Regions from separate parts of the Nesterenkonia sp. CL21 genome, predicted to be linked through region 3. Evidence: predicted binding sites of a transcription regulator. Region 3 holds the regulator's gene; each other region holds the start of a gene.
The links. The regulator HrcA, encoded in region 3, represses chaperone genes, less so after heat shock. The targets are predictions, from matches to a motif close to TTNGCACTCGNNNNNNNCGAGTGCNAA.
Positions count from the first base shown of each region.

Region 1: a site for HrcA is predicted at 5,237-5,263, ahead of groL (chaperonin GroEL). Genes of this name have one in related genera too.
Region 2: a site for HrcA is predicted at 4,822-4,848, ahead of Q7C18_RS14565 (FmdB family zinc ribbon protein). Genes of this name have one in related genera too.

Region 1 is NZ_JAUTWR010000002.1:328,096-335,328, reverse strand. It holds gene Q7C18_RS06495 (SDR family oxidoreductase) at 1-470, shown strand, start outside; tRNA gene Q7C18_RS06490 (tRNA-Val) at 582-658, shown strand; gene Q7C18_RS06485 (threonine/serine exporter family protein) at 862-3,111, shown strand; gene Q7C18_RS06480 (uracil-DNA glycosylase) at 3,130-3,828, opposite strand; gene Q7C18_RS06475 (DUF3263 domain-containing protein) at 4,152-4,454, shown strand; gene Q7C18_RS06470 (LytR C-terminal domain-containing protein) at 4,615-5,196, shown strand; gene groL (chaperonin GroEL) at 5,490-7,127, shown strand.
Region 2 is NZ_JAUTWR010000011.1:131,358-138,590, reverse strand. It holds gene Q7C18_RS14580 (DUF4011 domain-containing protein) at 1-3,237, shown strand, start outside; gene Q7C18_RS14575 (hypothetical protein) at 3,234-3,524, shown strand; gene cpaB (Flp pilus assembly protein CpaB) at 3,885-4,502, shown strand; gene Q7C18_RS14565 (FmdB family zinc ribbon protein) at 4,532-4,798, opposite strand; gene Q7C18_RS14560 (5-formyltetrahydrofolate cyclo-ligase) at 4,902-5,513, opposite strand; gene Q7C18_RS14555 (phosphotransferase) at 5,664-6,809, opposite strand; gene Q7C18_RS14550 (phosphotransferase) at 6,806-7,233, opposite strand, start outside.
Region 3 is NZ_JAUTWR010000001.1:732,021-739,253, reverse strand. It holds gene Q7C18_RS03325 (PhoH family protein) at 1-718, opposite strand, end outside; gene Q7C18_RS03320 (16S rRNA (uracil(1498)-N(3))-methyltransferase) at 711-1,523, opposite strand; gene dnaJ (molecular chaperone DnaJ) at 1,520-2,644, opposite strand; gene hrcA (heat-inducible transcriptional repressor HrcA) at 2,648-3,673, opposite strand; gene Q7C18_RS03305 (DUF3097 family protein) at 3,838-4,659, shown strand; gene Q7C18_RS03300 (DUF4870 domain-containing protein) at 4,794-5,255, shown strand; gene hemW (radical SAM family heme chaperone HemW) at 5,245-6,516, opposite strand; gene lepA (translation elongation factor 4) at 6,520-7,233, opposite strand, start outside.

The DNA.
Region 1 (7,233 bases), on a different contig from region 3:
CCGTCGTCTTCTCCGCCGGCGCCGGGGGCGGCAATCCTGCCCGCACCCGCGCGGTGGACCTGGAGGCCGCCGTCCGGTCCATGGAAGCCGCGGAGCAGGCCGGGGTCACCCGCTACGTGATGGTCTCCTATGTCCGGGCCGAGACCGACGTGGACACCCTGGACAAGGAGAGCTCCTTCTACCCCTACGCGGAGGCCAAGCACCACGCCGACTCCCACCTGCGCGGCACCGCTCTGGACTGGACCATCCTCGGCCCCGGCTCGCTGACCCAGCAGCCGGCCACGCGCCGACTGCAGGTGGTCGACGGCGCCGGGCTGATCGACGGCCGCAGGCCCGACGCCGCGGAGGTCGGGGCCTCCCGGGAGAACGTGGCCGAGGCGATCACCCATGTGCTCACCGCCGGCGCCGCGGTGCGCCGGACCGTGAACTTCTACGACGGCGAAACCCCGCTGGAGGAGGCGCTCGCCTGATTCGGCGGCATCGCCTCGGGCGCCCCGGGCCCCGGTTTTCCGAATCGGGGCCCGAGGTGCTAATCTTTTCTGGCGCTCGCAGGCAGGCTGAATGCCGGCGAGATCACGCACGGATCCGTAGCTCAGATGGTTAGAGCGCTCGCTTCACACGCGAGAGGTCGATGGTTCGAGTCCATTCGGATCCACCATTTCGCAGCACACCGCCCTGTCGGGCCGCCGCCACTCTGGCCGGCGACCGGCGGGGCGGTTCTGTACCGTCGCCCGCTTCCAGATCGTCCCGATCGGCGATCGGCGGGCCCAGGACCCCCACGACGCCTCGGGCGCTCGACCCCGCCGCGAGCCCCACCGCGTAGATTGGGAGACGATCCGAGACATCCTGAAGGGAGGGGCAGTGGCAGCTCAGCAGGGCCGCAGGGGCACCCGCGACGTCCAGCCGCACGAGGACGAGGCCCGCTGCGGGGCGGATGGCGTGGCCGGTCCGGACGAGTCGGGCGGGCCGGGGACGTCGGGCGACCAGCACGGGCTGGGGGAGCACCATGCCAGCACGGACGCCGTCGAGGCCATCGACCCCGTCATCTCCGAGCCCGACGCCGAGGTCACCCTCATCCCGGTGGTGCGGCCAGCCTCCGCCGGCGAGGACGAGGAGGAGGACACCTCCACCGGATTCGTCCGGGCCCTGACCGGCAGCATCGCCTCCTCCTGGCAGGCCTCCCGAGAGGCCGAGGCCACCTTGGAATGGGAGGAATACGACGCCGAGGCTGCCGAGCGTGCCCAGGAGGAAGCCGCCCAGGCCGAAGTGGAGGCGGTCCGCCACGAGTACGCCCCCGACGCCTTCTATGACTCCCCGGCCGACAGCCCTGACCTCGGCCAGCACGGGCATCCTGGGCATCCCGGTCAGCACGTCCAGTCCGGTCCTCCCACCTCACCGCTGCCGCGGCCCCACACGCACACCTTCGATGAAGCCCGTCAGGAGCTGGGGCACCCGGAGCGCCCTGCGGACCGGGTGTCCACCGGCGAGTGGACCCCCGTCGGAGACTGGGCCCAGACCGAGGCGCTGGGGCCTCAGATCCCCGGCGACCGCGCCCTGGCGGCGGACCCGCACGAGGTCTCCGCCGCGCCCGCCAGCGAACCGATCCGTCGTCGCTCCGTGCTCCGCCCCGCAGGGACGAAACTGGCGGACCAGCTGAAGCTGCCCCCGCTGTTCGACCGCTCCGTGTTCGAGCAGAAGGTGCGGCCGCAGAACGTGCTGCGCCGCATCATGCGGGCCGAGACGACCCACACCCAGGCCGTGCCGTTGGTGGACCGGCTCGTGGGCACCCCCTACGCGAACCCCCGTCAGGCCGAGCAGCCGGTGGACTCGGACGAACTGGCCACGATCGCCTTCGTCCTCGACCTGGGGGAGGCGCTGTTCCGGTACGGGGCCGGCGCCCTGGAGGTTGAGACCTCGATCATCGCGGTCACCGCGGCCTTCGGGATGAAGAACACCGACGTCGACATCACCAACCAGTCGATCAGCCTCAACTGGGCACCGGACGGCAAGATCCCCTACTCCCGGGTGCGCGTGGTGCGTTCCTGGTCCCGGAACTACAAGGCCCTGGCCGCGGTGCATGAGCTGGTCACCGACATCATCTCCGGGCGGCTCACCCGCGGCGAGTCGGCCGAGCGGCTCCAGGAGATCACCCGGGAGCCCAAGCCGTATCCGCGCTGGATGGTGAACCTGGCCGGAGCTCTGTTCGCCAGCCTGTTCGCGAGCTTCCTCGGAGCCCCGCTTCTGGACGCCGCCCTCGGCTTCGCCGCGACCCTGGTGGTGCTGGGCATCACCCGTCAGCTGGCGGTCTGGAGGGTCCCGGAGTTCTTCACCCTGGCCGCCGGCGGTTTCATGGCCACCTTCATCGCCATGGGCGCCTTCATGCTGGACGCGCCCATCACTCCGTCCATGGTGGTGGCCGGCGGGCTGATGATCCTGCTGCCCTCGGCCCGGGTGGTCTCCGCCATCCAGGACGCGATCAACGGCTTCCCCATCACGTCTGCCGGACGTCTGGTCTCCGCGATGATCGCCTTCGCGGGGATGACAGCGGGCATCATGGCCGGCGTCGTGCTGGCCGACCTGCTGGGTGCCCCGCACATCGAGGTGGCGGTGGGGCTGACCCGCATCTACCATCCGACCGTGCTGGTGGCGCTGGTGTTCGTCGCCGCGATGGCCGCCGCCGTCGTGGAGCAGGCGCGCTGGAAGATGCTGCTGCCCACCGGTGCCGTCTCGGCCCTGGGCTTCCTGCTGTTCTATGCCGGTGAGCTGATCGGGCTGGGGGAGCGGATGACCCCGATCCTGGGCGCGACGGTGGTCGGCGCGCTTGGCCGTGTGGTGGCGCTGCGCATGGGCGCCCCGCAGCTGGTGGTCGCCGTGCCGGGCATGATGTTCATGCTCCCGGGTCTCATGGTCTTCCGGGGCATGTATCAGATCGCTCTCGACAACCCCGAGGTCACCCTGGTGGACTCGATGATGGGCGGGCTGACCGAGCTGTTCAGCGCCCTGATCATCATCCTGGGCATCGCCGCCGGCATCGTGCTCGGCGATGTGCTGATGCGTCCGTTCACCTCGGGGCTGCAGTCCAACGAGCGGTCCCGCGGCCGACGCCGCTGAGCAGTCATACGGGTGCGGTCAGGCGGGTGCGGTCAGGCGCCAGTCCACCGGAGCCGCGCCCAGGTGCTGCAGAGCGTCGTTGGTCCGGGAGAACGGCCGCGAGCCGAAGAAGCCTCGATGGGCGGACAGCGGCGAGGGGTGCGGGCTGGTGATCACTGCCGTGTGGTCTCCCGCATTCAGCAGCGGCTGCAGGCGCCGCGCATCGGCGCCCCACAGGATGGAGACCAGCGGGGTGTCCCGGGCCACCAGCGACCGGACGGCGGCCTCGGTGATCTGCTCCCATCCGATGCCCCGGTGCGAGCCCGGGCTGCCTGCGGTGACGGTGAGGACCCTGTTGAGCATCAGCACCCCCTGCCGGCTCCACGCCGTGAGATCGCCGTGCGGAGCGGGCTCGATGCCGAGGTCCTGATGCAGCTCTCGGAAGATGTTCTGCAGGCTGCGGGGCAGCGGCCGCACATCCGGGGCTACGGCGAAGGACATGCCGATCGGATGCCCCGGGGTGGGGTAGGGATCCTGGCCGAGGATCAGGACCCGGACGTCGTCGAAGGGCTGCCGGAAGGCGCGCAGCACGGCCTCCGGGGCGGGCAGCACGTGCTCGCCGGAGGCCCGGCGGCGGGTCAGCTCCTCGCGGACGCGGGCGAACTGCGGCTCCTGCGCGGCCAGGGCCCGCTCCCAGCCGGACTCCAGAGGTGCGACGAGGTTCTCGGAGAGCTCCATGGGCCACCACCTTAGAGGGTGCCTGGGAGGTACGTGGTCGCTCGTCATGCGCCCGGAGGTGGTCCGCGGAGGATCCAGGAGGCGATTTCCGGTGCATCTCAGAAAGCTTGCGCGCGTTGCTCAGGGGGTGATGCGCGGGGAAATGACTCCTCGACGTGCGGGGCGCGGCCGGACTGGAGAGAGTCCGCCGTGCGCCGGGCGTCCCTGTGGCAGCGAACACACAGCGGGTGATATGCGCCGTCGTGCCTGCTCCGGGCCGTAGGATGGGCGCAGAACCAGCGGGCCGGTCGCGCATCGGCCCGAATCGAGATCAGGAGGCATCGATGAGCTCTGCCAGCTCGGCCGAAGCCGTCACCCGTGACGAGGTCGCGGACGCGCCGTCTGACGCCGGGGAGCTGACCGAGCAGGAGCAGCAGATCCTGGCCCTGGAGCGCCAATGGTGGAAGTACGCCGGGGCCAAGGACCAGGCGATCAGCGATCAGCTGGGCATCTCAGCGGTGTCCTACTACCAGCTGCTCAACCGGCTCATCGACTCCGAGGCGGCCCTCGCCCACGACCCCATGCTCGTCAAGCGCCTGCGCCGCCAACGCGACGCGCGGCAGCGGGCTCGGGCCTCCCGCCGGTGACCGTCGAGATGAGGAGTCCCGCGATCACGAGCCCTGAGATGACGAGCCCTGAGATGACGAGCCCTGAGATGTTGAGCTCCGATGCCACGAGCGGGCCGGGCTCTCCGGTCCGCCTCACCGTCCGTCCGCAGTCCGCGCACAGCCTGAGGATCGCCACACCATGAGCAAGTTCCCGCACGACGAGTTCGACGACGTCCCTCCCTATCAGCAGGGCGAGGCCGGCAAGCACCGTGCTCCGGCCGAGGCCTCCACGGGCTCCCGGGGCGGGGGCCTGAAGTGGATCGGGCTGCTCGCGGTGCTGGCCCTGGCGGTCGGCGTCGTCAGTTACTTCGTGCTGCCCACCCTGCGCGAGGGCGACACCGAGGCCTCCGATCAGGACCAGGCCCAGGAGGAGTCCGACGGCGAGGACGAGGGTTCCGAGGGCGGCGCCGCCGAGGACGGCGAGGAGGGTGCCGAGGAGGAGCCCACCGGCACCGCCGCGGACACCGAGGCGGCCGTGCAGGTCCTGGGCTACGAGGGCGCCGAATCCGAGGCTGCGGCCACGCTGGAGGAGATGGGCTACAACGTCACCTACGTGGCCGAGTGGACCTACGACGACGTCGAGACCCCCGTGGTCTTCTACCCGGCGGGCTCCGAGGAGCACGCCGAGGACGTGGGGCAGAATCTCGGCATCGAGCGGGTGGAGGAGAACAGCGCGTGGAGTTCGGTGGCCGTCGTGGTCGACGGCGATTTCGCCGAGTGAGATCAGCCGCGCAGCAGCAGGCGGGAGCTCACCTCAGGGGTTTGCACTCGCCTGCACAGAGTGCTAAAAATTGAGCTAGCACTCTCCCCCGGAGACTGCCAGCCCGGTGACGGGTGCAGCCTCCTGCGGCGGCGAGTGGGATGAACCTGAACAGGTGAGGCCACCGAAACCATGCGCCCCCGGTGACGCGGGGGTGCGGCCGTCCGTCGCGGGCACCTCTCAAGGTTCGACCCGATTGACGCGAACACGTCTGAATCATCATCACCCGCAGTCCAGGAAGGACACGTGCCGATATGGCTAAGACCATTGCATTCGACGAAGAGGCCCGCCGGGGCCTCGAGCGGGGCCTGAACAGCCTCGCCGACGCCGTCAAGGTCACCTTGGGCCCCCGCGGCCGCAACGTCGTGCTGGAGAAGCAGTGGGGCGCCCCCACCATCACCAACGACGGCGTCTCGATCGCCAAGGAGATCGAGCTGGAGGACCCCTACGAGAAGATCGGCGCCGAGCTGGTCAAGGAGGTCGCCAAGAAGACCGACGACGTCGCCGGTGACGGCACCACCACCGCCACCGTGCTGGCCCAGGCGCTCGTCAAGGAGGGCCTGCGCAACGTGGCCGCCGGTGCCGACCCGATGGGCCTGAAGCGCGGCATCGACAAGGCCGTCGAGGCGGTCACCGAGGAGCTCTTCAAGTCCGCCAAGGAGATCGAGACCAAGGAGCAGATCGCCGCCACCGCATCGATCTCCGCCGCCGACAACCAGATCGGTGAGCTGATCGCCGAGGCGCTCGACAAGGTGGGCAAGGAAGGCGTCATCACCGTCGAGGAGTCCAACACCTTCGGTCTGGAGCTCGAGCTCACCGAGGGCATGCGCTTCGACAAGGGCTACCTCTCCGGCTACTTCGTCACCGACGCCGAGCGTCAGGAAGCGGTCCTCGAGGACCCGTACATCCTGATCGCGAACTCCAAGATCTCCTCGGTCAAGGACGTCATCGGCGTCCTGGAGCAGGTCATGCAGTCCGGCAAGCCGCTGCTGGTCATCGCGGAGGACGTCGAGGGTGAGGCCCTGGCCGCTCTGGTGGTCAACAAGCTCAAGGGCACCTTCAAGTCCGTGGCCGTCAAGGCCCCCGGCTTCGGCGACCGCCGCAAGGCCATGCTGGCCGACATCGCCATCCTCACCGGTGGCCAGGTCATCGCCGAGGAGGTCGGACTCAAGCTGGAGAACGCCACCCTGGACCTGCTGGGCACCGCCCGCAAGGTCGTGGTCACCAAGGACGAGACCACCATCGTCGAGGGCGCCGGCGACGCCGACGAGATCGCCGGCCGCGTCTCCCAGATCAAGGCCGAGATCGAGAACAGCGACTCGGACTACGACCGCGAGAAGCTGCAGGAGCGCCTGGCGAAGCTGGCCGGCGGCGTGGCCGTCATCAAGGCCGGTGCTGCCACCGAGGTGGAGCTCAAGGAGCGCAAGCACCGCATCGAGGACGCCGTGCGCAACGCGAAGGCCGCCGTGGACGAGGGCATCGTCGCCGGCGGTGGCGCCGCTCTCATCCAGGCCGGCGCCCGGGCGTTCCAGTCCCTGTCCCTGGAGGGCGACGAGGCCACCGGTGCGAACATCGTGAAGTTCGCCGTGGAGGCCCCGCTGAAGCAGATCGCCATCAACGCCGGCCTCGAGCCCGGCGTGGTGGCCGAGAAGGTCAAGGGTCTGGCCGACGGCACCGGTCTCAACGCCGCCACCGGCGTGTACGAGGACCTGCTGGCCGCCGGCGTCAACGACCCGGTGAAGGTGACCCGTTCGGCACTGCAGAACGCGGCCTCCATCGCCAGCCTCTTCCTCACCACTGAGGCCGTCGTGGCCGACAAGCCCGAGAAGAACGCCGGCGGCGCCGGCGCCGAGGGCATGGACCCGATGGGCGGCATGGGCGGCATGATGTGATCATGCCCGGCCCGTCGCGCTGAGCAGCACGAGAGCCCCGCAGGCATCAGCCTGCGGGGCTCTCGTCATGCTCAGGGCAATCGCAGCGCCCGCCCGGGGCGCGCCC
Region 2 (7,233 bases), on a different contig from region 3:
CGACAGACCTACATCTCCACCTTCGCGGACCTCGCCGACCTGGGAAACCCGGAGGCCCTCGACCGCGAGCACCCGGTGCTGCGTGCGCTGGCGACCTCCGACCGCCTGGCCGGACCCGAGGTTCAGGCCCCTCCGGTGGACGAGCGGGACCCCCGGGAGGAGAAGCTTGTCCTCGACGCCGACCCGGATCAGCAGGCCGTGCTGGACGCCGTCGAGGCCGGAGCCTCGATGGTGGTCTCGGCCCCTCCAGGGAGCGGCCAGACCCAGACGGCGATCAACGCGGTGGCGGCTCTGGCCTGGACCGGCCGCCGCACGCTGGTGGTCGCTGAGCGCACCTCCACTCTGGAGGAGCTCCGCCGTCGTCTGAAGGACGCCCGGCTGGGGACGCTGGCGCTGCACGTGCCGGCCTCCACCACGGGCGAGGACCTGCGGGAGCAGATGGTGCGGGCCATCAAACGTGCCGAACGGGCGGAGCCCCCGCGCCTGGCCGCCCTGCATCAGCGTCTCGTGGACCGGCGGCATCAGCTGCTGGACCACGTGAAGTCCCTGCACAATGTGCGCTCCCGCTGGAACTGCTCGCCCTACCAGGCCATGCAGGCCCTGGCCGCACTGACCTCGCTGAACCCGGCGCCGTCGACCGCCGTGCGGCTGAAGCGCTCGGTGCTGGACAACACGGTGGACCGCAGCCAGGTGACGGTGAAGCTGCGTCGCGCCGCGGAGCTGGGCGCCTTCGATTCGGAGACCCGGACCAGCCCTTGGTACAACGCCCGGCTGCGGAATCGCCAGGAGACCGAGGACGCGATGGCCCTGGTGAAGGATCTCCGCGAGGAGCTCCCCAAGCTGAAGGCGCAGATGGAGGTCGCCACCGCGGTGACCGGCCTGAGGATGGGGGAGAGCTTCACCGACTGGCACGCCCAGGTGCTGCTGTTCCAGCGGGTCCAGGAGTCGCTGGGCCGGTTCAGCCATGACGTCTATGCCAAGCCGGTCGACGACCTGATCGCCGCCACCGCACCCGGCTGGTGGCGCCGCCAGCACGAGATCGAGATGAGCTCCATGGCACGCTCCCGGCTGCGTCGGGTCGCCAAGGAGTATGTCCGCCCCGGGGTGTCGATCAACGATCTGCACTCCTCGCTGATCGAGGTGCAGACCGAGCGGGAGGAGTGGTCCCGGCACGCCGTGGAGGACTCCCAGCCGAAGGTGCCCAAGAGCCTGGACCGGCTGGCCGACATGATCGGGCATGTGCAGACTCGGCTGGAGAAGCTGGTGGGCGTGCTGCGGCCGGTGGATCCTGAGGACGACGCCGACCGGGATCTGCTGGACATGCCGGCCGAGGAGATGATCTCCACGGTGGAGACTCTCGCCGAGGATGAGAAGCCCTTGGAGACGCTGCCGGAGCGCACCCTGGTCACGGAGCAGCTGCGTGAGCAGGGCTTCCGTGAGCTGATGGACGACTTCTCCGCCCGCGAGGTCCCCGCCGAGCGTGTCGCCGACGAGCTGGAGCTGGCCTGGTGGCAGTCCGCGCTGGAGGCGATGATCTCGGGCGACGACTACCTGGCCATGACCACCGGGGAGAATCTCCGCAGCATCGAGGCCGAGTTCCGGGCCGCCGACGCCGCCCATGTGGAGACCGGCGCGCAGCGGCTGACCCACGCGCTGGCGGTGCGCTGGAAGTCCGCCGTCGAGTCCCACCCGGAGGCTGCGGCCCGGCTCAAGGAGCTGCTGCGCGACGGTGAGCCCACCGTGACCGGGCTGGACGCCGTCGACAGCGCGCTCACCCAGCCCCTGGTGCCGGTATGGACCAGCTCTCCGTTGGGTGTGGCCGAGCAGTTCCCGGCCCAGGCCCGCTTCGACACGGTCATCCTGCTGGACGCGGAGACGCTGTCGGTGCCGGCCGCGCTGGGCCCGATCTCCCGGGCCGAGCAGGTCATCGCCTTCGGCGACCCCGTCTCCGGCACCCCGAAGCCCTTCCACGTGTCGGCGGATCCCGCGGCCCGCGAGGCGGGGCAGCAGGTGCCGACGTCGATCTTCGCGGAGCTGGCCGAGGTGCTCCCGCAGCACCGGCTGCGCCGGGTGCACAGGGGTGTGGACCAGGAGCTGACCGAGCTGCTCTCCGAAGCGCTCTACGAGGGGGATCTGGAGCGTCTGCCCGATGCCGCCCAGCTGACCGGGCAGGGCCGCCGTCTGGTGGTGGAGCACCTCGGTGACGCCCTGGGCCGACCGGGCGCACGCGACTCGGTGGAGTCTCCGACCGTGGAGGTCAACCGGGTGGTGGACATGGTCTTCGACCACGTGCGCACCAGCAAGGACCGGTCGCTGGCGGTGGTCACCGGCTCCGAGTGGCATGCTCGGCGCGTGGCGGATGCGATCCGGGTGAACCTGGCCAATCACAGCTGGGCGCGGCCCTTCTTCGACTCTGACGAGGGGGAGAGCTTCGTCGTCGCCCCGGTGGAACGTGCTCACCATCTGGTGCGGGACCGAGTGATCTTCTCGCTCGGCTATGGGCGCAGCATCAAGGGCGAACCGGTGCATCACTTCGGAGAGCTCTCCGAGCCGCGCGGCGAAGAGCTGTTCGCCGTGGCGACGACGCGGGCGCGCGGCGAGCTGACCGTGGTGACGTCTCTGGCGCCCGAGGACCTGGACCCTGCCGGGCTGGAGTCCGGAGCCGCTCTGATGCGGCGCCTGATCGAGCTGGGTCTGCGTGCAGAGGACAACCCCTCCGGCTCTGGTTCCCTGAAGGACCCGCTGGTGCTGGACCTGGTGGACCGGATCCGTGCTCGCGGGGGTCGTGTGGAGGACGGATTCCGCGGCACGCTGGATCTGGCGGCCTGCCCGCGGAAGATCAGCCCGCAGTCACCGGTGGTGCCGCTGGCGATGGTCTCCGACGGCACGGACACCTACGCGGCGATGAGTGTGCGTGAACGTTCCCGGCAGCGGCCTGCTGCCTTCGAGGCGCTGGGCTGGCACTATCTGGTGCTGTGGACCATCGAGGTGTTCTCCGATCCGATCCGCTGCACCGAGGTGGTCGCGGAGAAGGTGGGCCTGGCCGCCGGTCCCGAGTTCGCCGAGCATGGACGGATCGCGCTGAACACCACCGGAGCGCTGGCGGAGCGGCTGCCGCGCGACGGTGCCGGGGCGCGGGTTCGCTTCGGCGGAGCCGCCGACGCGGAGGACGAAGATTCGCATCGGCGTGCCACCACCTGGGCCCCGCCGCGGGAGCGCGGCAAGTGGGTGCGATGACGCCTGCGGCCGACGCGCCCGACGGCACGGATCCGGACGGGGCGGGGGCGCAGCGCTCGGGACGCCGGGGACGGCGTCGCGTGATCGCGCCCGCCACCTCCGGGCAGCCGGAGGAGACCGAGTCGCAGGCGTTCATCCCCGCCTCGCTGGAAGACTCTGCGCAGGACGATGCGGCCCCGGCCTCGAAGGGGGCGTCAGGCTCCGGAGGGACTGACCCTGACCGGAAGTCGCCCCTGAGCGCGCGGGATCGATGGATCCTGGAGCAGCGCCCACCCCACTGGGACTGAGTCCTCGACGCTGGTGGGGTGTTCCTCCACAGGTCCGTCGCGTGCGGCGCTGACACGCGCGACGATCCACAGCCTCGCCCGACGTTCTCGTCGTGTGGGTCTGTGAGCGGCAGGGTGGAGGGCATGACGCTCACCGCAGGACCTGCTCGCCTCCCACCGCCGCCGCGCCCCGGCGGATCCGCCGGACCCGCCGACTCCCGCAGCGCGGTCGCTGCCCGACGATCCGCGGGGACCGCTGCCGGCACGATCACGCGGCGGAGCCGTCGTGCACAGGCCCAGAGACCGGGATCCCCGACGCCGCCCCGTTCAGGCGTCCGACGTCGCCCTCCACGGGTGGCGCGCAGGCTGCGCGGAGGAGGCTTGGGCCTCAGGCTGCGGCGTCTGCGGGTTCCCCTGGCGCTGCTCTGCGCGCTGGGTGCGGTGCTGGCCGGGCTCGCCTCGGGTGTGGAGTCCCGTGGGGAGACGGCGACGGCGGTGCGGGTGACCCAGGATGTCTCGGCCGGGGATGAGTTGACGGCCGCGGTGCTGGAGGAGGTCTCGGTGGACGCCGAGGCCGTACCGGGCGAGGAGCCGGTCCGCGTGGAGGATCTGCTGGGCCGCCAGGCAGCCGTCCCGCTGCCTCGCGGGGCGATGGTCCTGCCGTCGCAGCTGGTCGGCCCGGGGCTGCTGGCGGGCCAGCCCGAGGACCATGTGGCGGTGCCGGTGCGCCCGGCGGACACGGCGCTGGTGGGGATGCTCAGCCCGGGCCAGCGGGTGGACGTGATCCTCTCCTCCGAGTCGCTGGAGGACGGCACCTCCTCGCGGACTGTGGCCCGTGCCGCGCTGGTGCTGTGGGTCCCCTCAGGCGAGAGCGACGACTGGTTTCCGCAGGCCGGCGACGCCGGTCAGGTGCTGGTCGTCGGGGTGGATCCGTCCACGGCCCAGGACATCGCGCAGGCAGCCCACGAGGGGCGTCTGCATCTGAGCCTGGTGGGGTGAGGGCAGGCCCGACGTCGAGGGCCGGTGCCTCAGTCGGCCGTGGCGGAGGCCGCAGCGGGCTTGGGCGCCGAGGAGGAGCTGGAGGAGGGGCTGGAGGACGACTCGGAGCTGGAGGAGGAGCCGCGCGAGTCGGTGCGGTAGAAGCCCGATCCCTTGAAGGTCACCCCCACGCTGCCGAACTTCTTGCGCAGTGTGCCCGAGCACTCCGGGCACACGGTCAGCGAGTCGTCGCTGAACGACTGGACGATGTCGAAGGCGTGGCCGCAGGCCTTGCAGGCGTAGGAGTACGTGGGCATCGGATTCCTCAGTCAGGGGACAGTCGGCAGGCTCACCGGTCGGGTGCCGCCGCATGGACATCTGCCGACCACTGATTCTATACCGCCGCGAGGCGCCGGCGGGTCAGCGGAGTCTGCGGAGCCCCTCGGGCGTCACCACCGCGTCGACCGCGAGGTCATGGGGCTCCACGGGGAAGGACCCGGCTGGCAGGACCTCTTCCGGTCCCACCACCGCCCAGGCGGACACCTGCTCACGCAGGTCAGCGGCCTCCACCTCGGCGAACATGCGGTCGTAGTAGCCGCCGCCCTGGCCCAGGCGATGCCCGGAGGTGTCCACGGCCAGGGCGGGCAGCAGCATCTGCAGCGGGCCCTCGGCCAGGACGTCACTCAGCGTCCGAGCGTGGCCGACCGGTTCGTCCAGAGGCAGCACAGGGTGGCGTCGTGTCTCGGACTGCGCGGCCCAGCTGACCCATTCCACGCGGGGCACCGGATCGTCCGCGACGCGGGGGAGCAGCACCTGGCCTCCGCGGCGCAGATGCCGGGTCAGGAACGGCCGGACATCGGGTTCGTGGGCCATCGGAAGATACGCGGCCACGCGTGCCCGGGCCGGCACATGCTCCTCGAGCACCCGTCCCAGAGCCTCCGCGCGGCGAGCACTCTCGGCGACGTCGAGGGTGCTGCGGGCTGATCGGATCCGCGCCCGGGCCGCCTTCTTGGCCTCGGTGATCTCACTCATGGGCCCACCCTACGTCCTGGTCCAGACCACAAGACGGCGGCGGGCCGAGCGCTGTCCCCGGTGCGGGGACGACCACCGATAGAAACCGCCGCCGCGATTCATCAGGGAGACGCATCCCGACACGAGGGACACAGATCCAGCGGCCCAGGTTCAGGTCGCCGGGTGGAGCTCGCCACGCATCTGGTCGGCCAGAGCGGCATACCGCGGACGGAAGGCGTAGACGCACAGCAGCCGCAGCAGGCTGGCCTGCTCATAGACGGCCACGGCGTCCTCCACGGGAGAGTCCAGCACCCGGGACAGCTCCGCGGCCGTGCCGTCCACCGCCAGGAGGACCTCCTCTGCCTGGCCCGCGCTCCAGACGCGCTGGCGGTGCCGCCAGGTCGCATGCGCCCGCAGGTTCCCCAGGTCCAGCGCCGGGTCGGCGAGACAGGCGGTGTCCACGTCCAGCAGCCCCGGCCCCTGGTCGGCGGACCAGAGCACCTGCTTGTCGTGCAGGTCCCGGTGGGCGGGCCGCGGGGTCATCTGCGGCAGCCTTTGCAGTGCGACGGCGGTCGACTCCACGGCTTCGATGAACAGCTCCGCCTCCGCCTGGCCCGTCCGCAGCACCGGCATGGCCTGCTCCGTCCAGCGGCGCAGCACAGCGATCTCGTCTCCCGGGGCATGCACCGGCAGCCCGGATGCAGGAGCCGGGCGGAGCACCGCCTCGCGCCACGCCTCCAGGACCTCGCCCCAGGCCCGGGCCCAACCGGGTCCTGCGGCGGCGTCGTCCTCACTGACCTCATGCAGTCCTGCGCCGGCCAAGGCGGCGAAGGCCACCGAGGACTCGTCATGAGCGAGCACCCGCGGGGTGCGGAAGGGGCCGTCGAAGGTCGCCGCGCGCGCCACGCCGTCGAGGATGCTCTGGGCACGACCGGGCCGCACCAGTTTGCGGAACTCCACGGCCGAGCCGTCCTGGTGACCCGACGTGGTGCCGTCCGGGCTTCGGCGCACCACGGCCCGTCGACCCGGCCGATGAGAGACGACGACGGCGCCGGGGCCACGCAGCTCCGTCAGCTGCGGCAGTCGCGGGTCGCTCCACGCTTCGAAGAGCTCCAGAACTCCGGTCCCGCTGTGATACCACCCGGCGCGCAGCGCTCCGGAGGTGTCAAGGGCCTCCACCGCAAGTCGTGTTCGACTCGATGCGGCCGGCGACCGCTTCTCCGGCCACACGCGCGTCACGGTCACCGGCCCGGCCTCGGTGTCCAGATGCTCCGGGGGCAGCGGCGACAGCGCCGACCCGGTGCGGGGTGCGCTCATCCGTGGATCGACCGCTCGGCCATGGAGATGCGCCGCGAGGCCTTCTGCGGCCAGTTCTCCTCCCGCCGGCGGAAGGGGTCCAGGGCGGCGCGAAGATGGGCGTAGGCCTCCCACGCGGCCAGGGACTCCTCATCTATGGGGGTGATCTCCCGGTAGCCCCGGAGGAACGCCTCCGCCAGCTCCACGTGGTCGGCCGCGCGGCAGGACGCCACCCAGGAGCCGACGTCGCGCATCGCGGGGCCCTGCCCGGCGCGGTCCAGATCGATGATCCGCACCCGGGAGCCGTCGTCGCCGGAGACCAGCACCTGGTCGGGGGAGAGGTCGCCGTGCAGCTCCACCAGCTCGGCCGACTCCGCCTCCTCCACCAGCGGGGAGATCATCTCGGCGAGCATGTCGGCCCGCTGGCCCAGCCAGGGTGCGATGA
Region 3 (7,233 bases):
CCACCTCGATGATCCCGGACTCCATGAGCCGCGGGATCGACTCCGGGTCGATCATGTCGTGCAGCGCGTCGTAGAGAGGGCGCAGATAGGGGTCGATCTTCTCGTTGAGGCTGCCCGGCAGGAACCCGAGCCTCTCCCCCGCCTCGACGGCGGGCCGCGTGAGGATGATGCGGTTGATCTCCTTGGCCTGCAGGGCCTGTACGGCCTTGGCCATGGCCAAGTAGGTCTTGCCGGTGCCGGCGGGTCCGATCCCGAAGACCACGGTGGCCTCGTCGATCTGATCCACATAGGTCTGCTGGTTCGCCGTCTTGGGCCGGATGGTCTTGCCCCGGTGGGACAGGATATTGGTGGTGATCATCCGGGCGGAGGCTCCGGCCTGGTTCGCCCGCACCATGGTCGCGACCTGCTCGACGATCTCCTCGCCCACCGTGGTGCCGGAGGCCGCCAGGCTCTTGAGCTGCGAGAGGATCTCCACGATCTGCCGGACGTCCTGCTCGGGGCCCGCGACCGTGATCAGCTGGTCCCGCAGGCCGATGGACGCCGCCGGGCAGATGCCCTGGAGGATGCGGATCGCCAGATCCTGCGGGCCGAGGGCACGGAACATCGTGTCGGAGTCGGCGAAGTGCACCGTGCGTTCGATGCTGCCCACCGGAGAGGCCGCGGCGCCGGCGGCCACACCGGAGGTGGAGTCGGCGGGGGTGAAGGGAGTATCAGTCATCGGTGCTCAGTCTACTGGTGATGTCGTCGGGAGCTTCCTCGCGCTCCCACCTGCCCAGCAGCACCTGTACGCCGGCCAGGGCGGCCGGCCCTGCCGTCGACGAACGCAGCACAGTGCGCCCCAGGCGCGCCACCCGAGCACCTGCGGCGACCAGCCGCTCGATCTCGCCCCGCGAGATCCCTCCCTCCGGGCCCACCAGCAGATGCAGCTCCTCGACGTTGGAAGCATCGACGTCCTGCAGCGCGCCGGCCAGAGTGTGCTCGTCAGACTCATGGAGCACCACGACGGCCCGCCGCGGATCCGCGGCAGCTGCCGCCGCATACTGCGCGGTGGTGTGCAGCTGCTCCACCTCGGGGACGGCGGTGCGGCGCGTCTGCTTGGCCGCGGCCCGGACCGTCGAGACCCACTCCGCGTGCTTCTTCGCCTCCCGACCCGCCTTCCAGCGGGCCACGGAGCGCTCGGCCTGCCACGGCACGATCCGGTCCACGCCGAGCTCCGTGGCGGACTCGATCGCCTGCAGGTCCCGACGGTCCTTCGCCAGCGCCTGGACCAGCACAAGACGGGGACGCTCGTCAGGCTCCTCCTCGACGGCGGAGACCTCCACCGTCAGCACACCGGCCCCCGTCTCGACCACCGATCCGGTGACCCGCAGCCGGCGCGTGTCGGAGAGGTGGACCTCCTCCCCGACCTCGAGGCGCATCACCGTGGCCGCGTGGTGGCCCTCCGCGCCGTCGAGCCGGACGTGGTCGCCGCAGGAGACGCCGTCGAGCCGTCCCGGCGCCAGGTGGAACAGCGGAGCTGTCACAGGCTGTCCCAGGCCTCGCGGAGTTTGGCGAACATCCCCCGGTGCTCCGTGGTGGACTCCCCCAGCTCCTCGTCACGCTCGGCGGCCAGCTCACGGAGCAGCTCGCGCTGGCGATCAGTCAGCTTGGTGGGGGTCTCGACCTTCAGATGCACCTTCAGCGCACCGCGGCCGCCGCCGCGCAGGTGCGCGACACCGCGGTCCCGCAGCGTCAGCACCTCGCCCGACTGCGTGCCCGGCTTGACCTCGATCTCCTCGGTCCCGTCGAAGGTCTCCAGACTGACCGTGGTGCCGAGGGCGGCGGCCGTCATGGGGATGGACACGGTGGCGTGCAGGTCGTTCCCGCGTCGGGTGAAGACGTCGTGGGGCCGGACGTCCACCTCGATGAACAGGTCGCCGTGCGGCCCGCCGGCCAGTCCGGCCTCCCCTTCCCCGGCGAGGTGGATGCGGTTGCCTTTGTCCACGCCGGCGGGGATCTTGACCTTCAGCGTGCGGCGTTCGCGCACCCTGCCCTGTCCGTCGCACTCCTGACACGGGTCCTCGATGATGCTGCCGAAGCCGGAGCACCGAGCGCAGGCTTCGGTCTGCAGGACGGTGCCCAGGATGGAGCGCATGGGCCGCTGGACCTGGCCCTGACCGTGGCAGTCGGGGCAGGTCGTCGGGCTGGTCCCCTCCCGCGTGCACGAGCCATGGCAGACAGAGCACGTGACCGCCGTCTCGATCTCCACCTCCTTGGTGGTGCCGAACACGGCGTCCTTGAGATCGATGCGCACGCGGATGAGGGAGTCTTGGCCGCGCCGGGTGCGGGAGGCCGGACCCGAGGCTCCGGCGCCGAAGAACGTCTCGAAGATGTCGCTGAAGCCGCCGAAGCCCTGGCCCCCTCCCCCGAATCCGCCGCCGAAGGGCGACCGGCCGTTCTCGTCACCGGTGGCGTCATAGTTGCGGCGCTTCTCCGGGTCGGAGAGCACCTCATAGGCGCGTCCGATGAGCTTGAACTGATCGGCGGCGTCCTCCGAGGGGTTCACATCCGGATGCAGCCTGCGCGCCTTCTTCCGGTACGCCTTCTTGATCTCATCGGTCGACGCCTCTCGGCTCACGCCGAGCGCCTCGTAGTAGTCAGTCACTTCTCACCCTTCAGAGAGAATCCGGGACAGGTACCGTGCCATGGCTCGCACCGCCGACATGGTGGAGCCGTAGTCCATGCGTGTGGGCCCGACGACGCCGAGCTTCGCGGCGTCGCCGCCGTCGCCGACCGCGTACTCCGCAGCGACCACCGAGGTCTCGGACAGCGAGTCATGGCTCGTCTCATGACCGATCCGCACGGAGAGGCCACGGCGGTCCTGCTCCATCTCGGTGAGCAGGCGCAGCAGGACCACCTGCTCCTCGAGGGCCTCCAGGACGGGACCGAGCGAGGGGCCCAGGTCGCGGTCAGACCTGGCGAGGTTAGCAGTGCCGGCCATGATGATGCGATCCACCCGTCCGGACTCCAGCACCGCCTCCACCGTGTGGGCGACGATCGCGAGGCTGGAGCGCAGCGACGGCTCGACCGAGCCGAGCAGGCGGTCCACCGGCAGCGGCAGCGCCGAGGCGGACCGGTTGTGGAGCTCCCCGGCGAGCCGCTGACCGAGCACCTGCAGCGAATCGTCGTCCACAGGCTCCGGCAGTGTGGCCATCCGCTGCTCCACCTTCCCGGAGGAGAGGATCACAACCACCAGCACCTTGAGCGGCCCCATGGACAGGACCTCGATGTGCCGGATGCGCGCCGTGGACTGCTGGGGGTGCTGCAGGACGGCGACCTGGTTGGTGAGCATGGCCAGCAGACGCACGGTCTGCTCCAGCATGGCGTCATGGTCGTCTGCGGCCTCCACCAGGGTGTCCATCGCGCGACGCTCGGCCCGCGACAGCGGACGGACCTCGGTGATGCGGTCCACGAAGAGCCGATACCCCTGGTCGGTGGGGATCCGGCCCGCGGAGGTATGTGGGGCCGCGATGAGGCCTTCGGCCTCCAGGAAGGCCATGTCATTGCGGATGGTGGCCGGAGAGACCTCGAGGTTGTGGCGATCCACCAGCGCCTTGGACCCGACAGGCTCCTGGGTCTGGACGTAGTCCTCCACGATCGCACGCAGCACCTGCAGGCGACGGGTGTCAGACATCGCTGGTCTCCTCTCCCGGCGGCGATTGGCACTCTCCTGCGACAAGTGCCAATTCTAGCGCGTGTCGTCGGGATCCGCCGAAGTCGCCGCCGCCGCTGCTAGGCTCCCGGGCTGTGACATCTCCTCACTTCCCCACCGACTGGTCCGCCTGGGGCCCCGCGGACATGGCCGAACGGCGTCGCGCCCAGTACCGTGAGGTCCCGCCGCTCCCCGCCGACCACGGCACCGTGGTGGAGGAGACCGAGTCGGGGTGGGTCGGTGCCGTGGTGGGTGTGGAGGCGGCCGGCGGCATCCGCGTGGTCCGCCTGGAGGACCGCCACGGCCGCAGCCGGGCCTTCCCACTGGGGCACGGGTTCCTGCACGACGGCGCCCCGGTGGAGCTGGTCCCGCCGAAGCCTCGCACCGCCCCGCAGGGCCCCCGCCGCACCGCATCGGGCTCGCTGGCTGTGGAGGGCGCCCGGGCACGAGTCGCCCGGGCCTCCCGGATCTGGGTGGAGGGAACCCATGACGCCGAACTGGTCGAGAAGGTCTGGGGCGAGGACCTGCGGCTCGAGGGAGTCGTCGTCGAACCTCTGCACGGCGCAGACGACCTCGTCGGGGCCCTGCGGGAGTTCGGACCGAGCCGGGACCGTCGAGTGGGTGTGCTGCTGGACCACCTCGTCCCGGGCTCCAAGGAGAGCCGCATTGCGGCCGAGGCCATGTCCATGCCGGGGGCGGCCGGCAACGTGACAGTACTGGGCCACCCCTATGTGGACGTCTGGCAGGCGGTGAAGCCCCAGCTCGTGGGACTTCAGGCCTGGCCCGACATCCCTCGGCACATCGACATCAAAGTGGGCACCCTCCAGGCACTCGGCTGGCCGCATTCCGGGCAGCGGGACATCGCCGCCGGCTGGAAGCGGATCCTGGGGACGGTCTCCAGCTACACCGACCTGGAACCGGCCCTCCTGGGACGGGTCGAGGAGCTCATCGACTTCGTCACCGGCTGACGCCTGCGCCCGGCGGCTCCGCGGGGGTGTCGCCGGCAGCCCACGTCCAGGAGGGGGCGGTAGAATCTGCCTCATCCGTGCAGGCCCCCCGGGTCCGCACGACCGCCATCCCACGAGCATCAGAGAGGGGCGCCGTGCCACAGTCCGAGCCGCCACATCCGCAGCAGCCGAACTCGGGCGACCGTCACCGGCCTGCGGACCGACGCCGCCAGCACGCCGGGGACTCCGAGCGCGTCGAGGGCTCCGCCGACGCGGCGCTGCCGCTGACCCCTTCGGAGGACCGTCGCTGGGCGACGCTGTCCCACTTCGGCGGGCTCATGGGCTGCGTGCCGTCGCTGATCATCTACCTCGTGTTCCGGGACCGAGGTCCGTTCACCGCACAGGAGTCCAAGGAGGCCCTGAACTTCACCCTGCCGCTGACCGTGGTGATGCTCGTCTGCTACGTGCTGGCGCTGATCCCCGCCATCGGGTGGATCTTCGGACTGGTCGCCGTCTTCCTGTGGGTCGTGATGACGATCTCAGGTCTCGTGGCGGGCATCGAGTGCAACAAGGGTCGCCCCTACCGGTACCGGATGAACCTGCGCCTCATCCACTGAGGCGACGGGTCACCGCATCGGCCAGCAGGCGGCCCTGCAGCGTGAGCACCACCCGTCCGCGCGGGCTCCGCTCATCCGGGTTCAACGGTCCCTCCTGCGCCAGCCCCTCGTGGACCAGGGCCCGCAAGACTCCGTCGTCGAGGCGTCGAGCCCCAGGCAGCGCCTCATGCTCGGCCACGTCGAGGCCCTCGGCGATCCGCAGGCGCAGCATCAGGTGCTCCAGCGCCTGTGCGTCGTCGTCGAGAAGCTCCCTGCCGTGGCCCGGGGTGATGCCCTGGTGGAGCCGCTGGGCGTAGGCGGCGGGGTGCTTGACGTTCCACCAGCGCAGTCCGCCCAGGTGGGAGTGGGCGCCCGGCCCCGCACCCCACCAGTCGGAGTCCCGCCAGTAGTTCAGGTTGTGCTGCGACCGGGTCGACTCATCCCGCGAGAAGTTCGAGACCTCGTACCACTGGTGTCCGGCCGCGCTCAGCAGCTCGTCGGTGAGCAGGTACTTGTCCGCATGGTCATCCGGATCCACATCGGGCAGCTCGCCGCGGCGGACCTTCGCCGCCATCGCGGTGCCCTCCTCCACGATCAGCGAGTACGCCGAGACATGGTCCGGATCCATCGCGACCGCAGTCTCCAGGCTGGTGCGCCAGTCCTCCAAGGTCTCTCCCGGCGTGCCATAGATCAGGTCCAGGCTGACCTGAAGGCCCTGGCTCCGGACGGCGTCGACCGCACGGGTGACATTGGCAGGATCATGGGTGCGGTCCAGTGTGCGCAGCACCTTCGGCACCGCCGACTGCATGCCCAGACTCACCCGGGTGAATCCGGCCTCGGCCAATGCGGCGGCGGTAGCTTCGTCCACGGTGTCGGGGTTCGCCTCCGTGGTGACCTCCGCCCCCGGGGCCACCCCGAACAGGGACCGGGCGCGCTCCAGGATGCGGGCCAGGGACTCGGCCGGGAGCAGCGTGGGGGTGCCGCCGCCGAAGAAGATCGTGCTCAAGGGGCGCTCGGGCGCCCCGGCGCGTGCCAGCAGATCCGCGGCGAACTCCAACTCCCGGATCAGCGTCTCCGGGTAGGACTCCCGGGACGCACCCGGACCGAGGTCCTCAGCCGTGTAGGTGTTGAAGTCGCAATAGCCGCAGCGCACCGAGCAGAAGGGGATGTGCACGTACAGCCCCAGCGGCGCTGAGGCGCGCCCGCCCAGCCCGGCGAGCACCCGCGCGGGCAGCGCGCCGTCGGCCGGGACCGGATCGCCCACCGGAAGCGTGGCAGGCACTGCCTACTTCTTGCCCTTCTCGCCGCCACCCTCGTCGGAGGACAGAGCAGCGATGAAGGCCTCCTGAGGCACCTCCACGGTGCCCACCATCTTCATGCGCTTCTTGCCCTCCTTCTGCTTCTCCAGCAGCTTGCGCTTGCGGCTGATGTCTCCGCCGTAGCACTTCGAGAGCACGTCCTTGCGGATGGCGCGGATGTTCTCACGCGCGATGATGCGCGAGCCGATGGCCGCCTGGATCGGAACCTCGAACTGCTGGCGCGGGATGAGCTCCTTCAGACGGGAGGCCATCCTCACTCCGTAGGCATAGGCATGGTCGCGGTGGGTGATCGCGGAGAAGGCGTCCACCTTGTCCCCCTGCAGCAGGATGTCGACCTTCACCAGGTCGGCCGCCTGATCACCCTCGCCCTGCCAGTTCAGCGAGGCGTAGCCCTTGGTGCGGGACTTCAGCTGATCGAAGAAGTCGAAGACGATCTCCGCCAGGGGAAGCCTGTACCGCAGCTCCACACGTTCCTCGGAGAGGTAGTCCATGCCCTCCATGGTGCCGCGACGAGCCTGGCAGAGCTCCATGACAGCTCCGACGAACTCACTGGGGACGATCACCGTCGCGGCGACCACCGGCTCACGGATCTCCGAGACCTTGCCGTCGGGGAACTCGCTGGGGTTGGTCACCACGTGGACCTCGCCGTCCTCCGCCGTGACTTCATAGATGACGTTCGG